Regions from separate parts of the Rhizobium sp. BR 317 genome, predicted to be linked through region 2. Evidence: predicted binding sites of a transcription regulator. Region 2 holds the regulator's gene; the other holds the start of a gene.

Region 1 (4,199 bases), on a different contig from region 2:
TCATCGGCTGGCCATCCGGCTCGCCGGTGATCGACATGAAGCCAGACATCCCCTGGACGATATAGTCATAACCTGCGAGGCCGGCATAGGGACCGGTCTGGCCGAAGCCGGTGATCGAACAATAAACCAGTTTGGGATTGATCTTCCTCAGGCTCTCGTAGTCGAGCCCATATTTGACCAGGCCGCCCAGCTTGAAATTCTCGATCAGCACATCGGCGGTCATGACCAGCCGCCGAACAAGGGCCTGGCCCTCTTCCGTCTTGAGATCGGCGACAACAGACCGTTTGCCGCGGTTGGCGGAGTGATAATAGGCGGCCGAAAGGTTTTCCCCATCCTTGCCCTCGACGAAAGGCGGACCCCATTGGCGCGTATCGTCGCCTCCCTCCGGGTTCTCGACCTTGATGACGTCGGCGCCGAGATCGGCCAGCATCTGCCCCGCCCAGGGGCCGGCGAGAACGCGGGCCAGCTCGATGACGCGAATGCCGGAAAGGGGCGGTTTCTTGGTCCTATGATCGGTCATGTCGGTCCAGATAGGCGGCTAGAGCGCGAAAGTGCTCTCAGATGTATCGGATACGGGCTTGGAATCAAAGCGCGCTCGCGCCAGAGAATATAAAAGCGGCGGGACCTCCGCTGGCGGAATGGTGATTGCGGCAAGCTTCGAGAAGATGTCGATGATCGGTGACAGGACGACCGACAGGAACATCATCAACAGGCCGAATGTCAGCTCCGATTGATGCAAACGGGGCAGGGGAACTGTCGGTGGCACTCATTCGAACATTCCTATGGGAATCAGGCTTTTGCGGTCACCTGTTGACACCAGTTCGCAAAATCCGAAATGGCGGCGGCTGCGCCGATTTCGTTCAGAGTCTCATGCCGCATGTCCTGATAGATAGTCGTGGTGATATGCGAGAATCCGGCTCTTTTCAAATGGTTTGACAGCCATGAAATCGCCTTTCCATTGTTCGTCGCGGGGTCATGCCCGCCGCCGATGAGATGGATCGGCATGTCGCGCCGAAGCCGATCGAGGTGGTCCTTTTGCGGTGCACGGAAGGTCAGTTCGAAAATATCCAGCCATAGCGAGACCGAGGCATCGAAGCCGCAGAGCGGGTCGGCAATGTACTTATCCACCTCTTCCGGAATACGTGACAGCCAGTCGAATTCGGTACGGCGATTGGCGACAGATTGGCCCCAGGCGCCGAAGGTCAACTTCGGCAACAGTCCACTAGGGACATCGGAACCTTTTAGCATGCGTTCCGCCTTCAGGATGACCTGGGCCGCGCGCCCGGCAAGCCCGGCATTGAAATTCGAGTTCCAAACGGTGACGGCGTCGAATTTATCGGGATGCGTCACCGCCGCGTTGAGGCTGATCAACCCACCCATGGAGTGGCCGAAGAGGATGACTGGCAGGCCGGGATGGGCGGCGGCGGCAAGCTCGCGCATCGCCAGCACATCGGCAATGACTGCATCGACGCCGTTGCGCCTTGCGAAGCGGCCGAGTGGCGCGTCGGCAGCCGTTGTCTCGCCGTGTCCGCGATGATCGTGAGCGTAGACGTGAAAGCGGTGCGCCGCCATTGCTCCAGCGAAGCGTTCATAGCGACGGGAATGTTCGGCAAGGCCGTGGCTGATGAGAAGCACGCCACGCGCGCTGCCCTCGGCCGGCACATGATGATAGGCGAGCGTCGCACTCGTCGGACTATTCAGACGCCTCTTTTCGGCAAACATGATGCGCGTTTCCTCCCCATGCGGACGAAAGGTCATAGCTACCACGATTGCAATGCGCGGCGAGTGAAGCTCACAGAAATAAATCTTCGTGGCTTTGCGATTCAGGGTTGCGTGCCGCCGATCAAACTGCTTATTTGTTCTCATATTGTTCTGTTTTGGAGGTATGAAATGAGGCCTTGGCTTCAAGGGTTTGCAGTTGCTGTTCTGACGGCGGTGGTGATGGCGACGAGTGCCGTGGCCGAGGAAAATAGCCATGGGCGGACGCGATTTATTCTGGCGGCAAGTTGGGAACCTGCGTTCTGTGCGACGAACCAAAAGAAGGCAGAATGCCGAAATCAATCATCGAATAATTTCGACGCCAAGAACTTTTCGCTCCACGGTCTCTGGCCGATGCGGCAGGAATATTGCGATGTTTCCGATGATCTGAAGCAGTCCGATCGCAGCAGCGATTGGAAAGACCTGCCGGCTGTTCAACTTTCGGCAGAAACCAAGGCATCGCTGGATAAAGTCATGCCCGGCACGCAATCCGGTCTGGAGCGGCATGAGTGGATCAAGCACGGCAGTTGCACCAAGCTCAGCGCCGATGATTATTTCGGGACTGCGGTGGGCCTAATCAACGAACTCAATGCTTCCGCCGTGCGCGATCTTTTCGCGCAGAATATCGGCAAGACGCTCAGTGCAGACGCCATCAAGGCGGCTTTCGACAAGAGCTTTGGCGCGGGTGCCAGCGATCGTGTGAAGATGAGCTGCCGCCAGGTCGGCAAGGTGCGCGTGATCTCGGAACTGACGATCGGCCTCTCGGAAGACGCCATCCAGCCATCGCCAGACGGCGAGCCGCGGCTTGAGCAACTGATCCAGAGCGCCGGCAGAACATCGTTCGGCTGCGATCAAGGCGTGGTGGACGCGGCAGGTTTCTGACATCCAGCAAGTGGCTCGACGCGGATAAATGCCCTCGGACAAGGTTTCGCCGTTGCCCGAGGGCGGGGTTTCGCCTACATAGCGGCACAATTCGCAATGTTATCCGCCCGTGGAGTAACCCAAGCTATGGCACGTCAGTTCATCTATCATATGGCCGGTCTGAATAAGGCCTATGGCGCCAAGAAGATTCTCGAAAATATTCATCTCTCTTTTTATCCCGACGCCAAGATCGGTATTCTCGGCCCGAACGGTGCCGGTAAGTCGACCGTGCTGCGCATCATGGCCGGCCTCGACAAGGAATATACCGGCGAAGCCTGGTTGGCCGAAGGCGCCACCATCGGCTACCTGGCGCAGGAGCCTCAGCTCGATCCCAACAAGACGGTGTTCGAAAACGTCATGGAAGGCGTTGCCAAGAAAACCGAAATCCTCAATCGCTACAACGAATTGATGATGAACTATTCCGACGAGACGGCGGACGAGGGCGCCAGGCTCCAGGACATCATCGACAGCCAGAATCTCTGGGATCTGGAAAGCCAGGTCGAGATGGCGATGGAAGCATTGTGCTGCCCGCCGCGCGATGCCGAAGTCACCAGCCTTTCCGGCGGTGAGCGCCGCCGTATCGCGCTTTGCCGCCTGCTTCTCTCGCAGCCGGACCTGCTGCTGCTCGACGAACCGACCAACCATCTCGACGCCGAGACCATCGCCTGGCTGGAAAAGCACCTGCGCGACTATCCGGGTGCCGTGATGATGATCACCCACGACCGCTACTTCCTCGACAATGTTACCGGCTGGATTCTCGAACTCGACCGCGGCCGTGGCATTCCTTACGAAGGCAACTACTCCGCCTATCTGCAGGCCAAGGCCAAGCGCATGCTGCAGGAAGCCCGCGAAGAAGCCGGCCGCCAGAAGGCGATCAGCCGCGAACAGGAATGGATTGCCTCCAGCCCCAAGGCCCGTCAGGCCAAGTCCAAGGCGCGTATCAACGCTTACGAACAACTGGTCGATGCTGCTGAAAATCAGCGTCCCGGTGATGCGCAGATCATCATTCCGGTCAGCGAGCGTCTTGGCCAGGTGGTGATCGAGATGGAGGGCATCACCAAGGGCTTCGAAGGCCGCACGCTGGTCAACGATCTGTCGATCAAGCTGCCGCCGGGCGGCATCGTCGGCATCATCGGCCCGAACGGCGCCGGCAAGACCACCCTGTTCAAGATGATCACCGGGCGGGAAAAGCCGGATTCCGGCTCGATCCGCATCGGCGAGACGGTGCATCTCAGCTATGTCGACCAGAGCCGCGACGCGCTTGACGGCAACAAGACCGTATGGGAGGAAATCTCCGGCGGCGCCGAAATCATCAAGCTCGGCAAGTTCGACATGAACTCGCGCGCCTATTGCGGCGCCTTCAACTTCAAGGGCGGCGACCAGCAGCAGAAGGTCGGCAATCTCTCCGGCGGTCAGCGCAACCGCGTTCACCTGGCCAAGATGCTGAAGGCTGGCGGCAACGTGCTTCTGCTCGACGAACCGACCAACGACCTCGATACGGAAACGCTGGGGGCGCTGGA
Region 2 (4,199 bases):
TAGCGCTTGTGAATACCCTCTATTCAGTCTACGCGATCGGCCTCTGGCTTCTTTGGGTGACAAACTTCCTCGGTCTTTTCTGGCTTGGGGTCTATGCCGTTATTCTTCCGGGATTGCTGTCCGCCGTCGGACGAACGGCAGAGGCATTCGCAAAAGGACGGTGGCCGAGCGACAACAAGAACAGTGCGCGCATGGTGTTGGCAGTCCGTGGTGCGCGGGCACTCGTCATCGCAGCCGCGGTCGGCTGGATCACAGTCATCTGGCACTATGATCCCAACATCCTCGCACGAGAAAATCCGGCAATCGACGCAGCCGTTCGCGGCGCACTGAAGAGCGTCGTCATCCTGATTTTGGCCGATCTCTGCTGGCAGTTGTCGAAAGCATTCATTGACGAGAGATTGAGCGTTGCCGATAGCGACGCATCCTCGCCGTCGGCGGAAGCCGCGCGCGCGGGCCGCCTTCGCACCCTGCTGCCGATCTTCCGCAACGCGCTTGCAGCCATCGTCATCGCGGCCGCCGTCCTCACGGTATTGTCGGAAATGGGCGTGCAGATCGGGCCGCTGATTGCGGGAGCCGGCATATTCGGCGTGGCGATAGGCTTCGGCTCGCAAACGCTCGTCAAGGATATCGTCAGCGGCATTTTCTACCTCATGGACGATGCCTTCCGCGTTGGCGAATACATTCAGAGCGGCAGCTACAAGGGAACTGTGGAATCCTTCAGCCTGCGTTCCGTCAGGCTTCGACATCATCGCGGTCCGGTGTTCACGGTTCCCTTCGGCGAACTTGGCGCCGTTCAGAACATGAGCCGTGACTGGGCGATCGATAAATTCATGCTGCGGGTTCCGTTCAACACCGATGTCGCCAAGGCGAAGAAGATCGCCAAGCAAATCGGAGAGCAATTGAAGGAAGATCCGGAAATCGGCCCGCAAATCCTCGAGACCCTGAAAATGAAGGGCGTCGAGCAGATCGGCGACTTCGGTATCGAACTGAGCTTTGCCTTCACCGTCCTTCCCGGTCGGCAAACCTATATCCGGCGGCGCGCCTACACCATGATCCGCGACGCCTTCATGGAAAACGGTATCGAATTCGCTCAGCCAACCGTCCAGGTGGGCGGCGAGGAGAAATCCGACACCGCAGCCGCCGCTCTGACAATGCACAAAAAGAGAACCGCTGAACAGTTGGCACAATCGCCGGCGCCACCGACGTAAAACATTCGCGTGAGATCAGCCACGGCCTCACGCTGACGTCCTTCCTTGCCGAAGCAACACCCCGAACCTGATGCGGATGACGTCGGAAAGGAGATCGAGCGTGCTGAACGACCAGCTAACGTCTGCTGCCGCGCACGTTATTCAAATAGCGCTGACGCCGGTCTTTCTGCTGGCCTGGCCGGCACCGCCGGGTGCCTCAATGTTTTCTCGGCTAGGCTCGCCCGCGTCTCGGACCGGGTCAACAGCCTTTTCGAACGGGTGACTTCGGAGGACCCGGATGAAACGCGGCTGCTGCAGCTCTACTATCTGCGGCGGCGGACATTGGCGCTTGAGGTTGCCGTCCTGCTCGGCACGGCATCGGGCATGTGCACATGCCTTGCAACGCTCGGCCTCATGGGCGGAGCGATTCGCCAGCAATTTCGCGAGCAGCTACTGCTGTGGTTCTTCGGCCTTGCCGTCATCGCGCTCATGGGCGCTTTCGTGGCCTTTCTCTTCGAGATGATTCTGGCCGGTCGCAGTATGCTAAAGCAGATCGCCAACGACCGCACCCTGCTCGAGCATACGCACAGGAGTTCGAGTAAGAGCCCAACCTATTGAATTTCCATCCAATATTACTAGAATCGTCGCCGATCCCAGCCCCGCGAAAATTCGATCCTTCCTGTTCGATCTACAGTTTGTTCTCCTTCGTTCGGAGAGCATCGCTCTCCAAAGAGACTATTGAGCAAACAACGTGGCTTTTTATCGCTTTTGAGATGGACCGCTCCTGATCGCAGAAATCACATTTAATCGTATTCCATATACATATCAGTACCTTAGTCTGTATGCGTCGAGAAAATCCGTCAGCCCAGGACCCGTTCTGTTCCCATTTATTTGAGACACTTACAAAATATTCACCAAAATTTAAGGACTTGCGGAACACATATGGAACATATAGTGTCCGTTCTGGATTTGTTTCACGACACCTTCTCAGTCCCGAGGTTCAAAACGATGTTGACGCGCAAGCAGCAGGAACTGCTTCTCTTCATTCACGAACGCATGAAGGAGTCCGGCGTTCCGCCATCTTTCGACGAGATGAAAGATGCGCTGGACCTCGCGTCAAAATCTGGCATTCACCGTCTCATCACGGCTTTGGAAGAGCGCGGTTTCATCCGCCGTCTGCCGAACCGGGCCCGGGCGCTGGAAGTCATCAAGCTGCCGGAGGCCTATAGCCCGAGCCTGCAGCCACGCCGCGGCTTTTCGCCAAGCGTCATCGAGGGTAGCCTTGGCAAACCGCAACTTGTGCCGCCACCCGCTCCCGCCAAGCCGGTAAGTGAGGAAAACAACAGTTCGGTCTCGGTCCCCGTCATGGGCCGCATCGCCGCCGGCGTTCCGATCTCGGCCATCCAGAACAATACCCATGACATCACCGTTCCCGCCGACATGCTCGGCTCCGGCGAGCACTATGCGCTGGAGGTCAAGGGCGACTCGATGATCGATGCCGGCATCTTTGATGGCGATACCGTCATTATCCGCAACGCCACGACCGCCAATCCCGGCGACATCGTCGTCGCTCTCGTCGATGATGAAGAGGCGACATTGAAGCGCTTCCGCCGCAAGGGAGCTTCGATCGCGCTTGAGGCCGCTAACCCGGCTTACGAGACCCGTATTTTCGGGCCGGATCGTGTGAAAGTGCAAGGCAAGCTCGTCGGCCTCATTCGCCGCTATCACTGACGGGTGACACCGGTGCGATCGGCGCTCCGAAAGTACCGGTTCGCCAGTCATAGGCGCGATGAAGGCTCCATGGCCGCGTTAGATTTTCAAACGCCGCCGTTATTACCGGTTTCTCGGCGCCGAGGTTCATTTCGATGGACCCAGTCCGGCGAAGTGTTACGCCCGTAAAAAGCATAGCGCCGGAGCGGCAGCGATCAAGCCGCAGCCGTATGGGTGTGACGACGATATTGGCGGTATCGCAGGCCGGAGCGAGATAAGCAGCGTCTTCAATGGTGACAAGCATGTCGCCATTCTCCAGCATTGCCACGCACCAAGCCCCTTTCTGGCAGGCGAAACCGCCCTGCCCGGCATTGTCCAGTGCCGCATCCATCGCCTTTCGAACGGCGGTCTGTTCGTCGGAACTCAAGCGGCGATGCTTGTCCGATTTGCTGATTTTAGGGAGCTGGCTGTCGGGCGGAAGCATCGCAGGCGGTTGCTGCTCGGTGATCGCCAGGGCTCTTTGCCACTGCTCGAAGATGAAATCGGGCGGTTTCTCACGGTTGGTCGTCAACGCACCGTTTCGCAGCAAAGCGACCAGCGTACCGTCCTCGGAGATCATCAGATCGGGTTTCGGAACACCGGGGCTGAGGGCCACGACTGCGACCGAGCCAATGATCAAAAGCGCACCCGCATGCCGCAGCCATGTTTTGAGCAGGGTCATCAGCAAGAAGCCGACTATGACCGTGGGAAATAGCCAGACCGGTAGTCGGCCAAAGGGAATATTGCCGCCCCAGGCGGCGACCGTTTTGGCAACGACGATGACGGCATCGAGTCCCGCGCCGGTGATCTGCCAGAAAGGAGCATCGACGCCAAACGGCATCAGCATTGTAGCCGCCATACCAAAAGGCATGACGACAAAGGAGACGACCGGCATGGCCGCCAGATTGGCGACAAGACCATATGTCGCCAAGCGGTGAAAATGCTCTATCGAGAAGATCGCGGTCGACGCGCCGCCGATAAAGGAGGTCGACAATATGCCTCCGAAGAAGCGCGAGACGAAGAGCAGCGGACGCAGGAGCCGGAACCGGGAGAGAACGCTTTCCCGATGCGGTCGCCTCGTCCAGAGCGAATAACCGGACACCAATGCCAAGGTCGCCGCGTAGGACATCTGGAAACTTGGTCCGAGCGCCTGTGACGGTGACAGAATGAGGATGACGATCGCCGACAGTGCTACGTTTCGGAGGCTGAGGGATGGCCGGTCGAAGAGCACGGCAACCAGCATGATCGCCATCATGATGAAAG

Evidence for each region. The regulator LexA, encoded in region 2, represses DNA repair genes until DNA is damaged. The targets are predictions, from matches to a motif close to TGTTCNNNNTGTGTTCNG.
Region 1: the regulator LexA is predicted to act here: its motif matches at 1,858-1,875, upstream of QD357_RS04245 (ribonuclease T2 family protein).

The regions. Positions count from the first base shown of each region.
Region 1 is NZ_JARWLB010000002.1:343,175-347,373, reverse strand. Features, by position in the region: gene QD357_RS04260 (CaiB/BaiF CoA transferase family protein) at 1-520, opposite strand, end outside; partial or broken gene QD357_RS04255 (EamA/RhaT family transporter) at 623-770, opposite strand; gene QD357_RS04250 (alpha/beta fold hydrolase) at 790-1,722, opposite strand; gene QD357_RS04245 (ribonuclease T2 family protein) at 1,891-2,640, shown strand; gene ettA (energy-dependent translational throttle protein EttA) at 2,767-4,199, shown strand, end outside.
Region 2 is NZ_JARWLB010000001.1:276,505-280,703, forward strand. Features, by position in the region: gene QD357_RS01315 (mechanosensitive ion channel family protein) at 1-1,208, shown strand, start outside; gene QD357_RS01320 (DUF2721 domain-containing protein) at 1,254-1,805, shown strand; gene lexA (transcriptional repressor LexA) at 2,196-2,918, shown strand; gene QD357_RS01330 (ComEC/Rec2 family competence protein) at 2,899-4,199, opposite strand, start outside.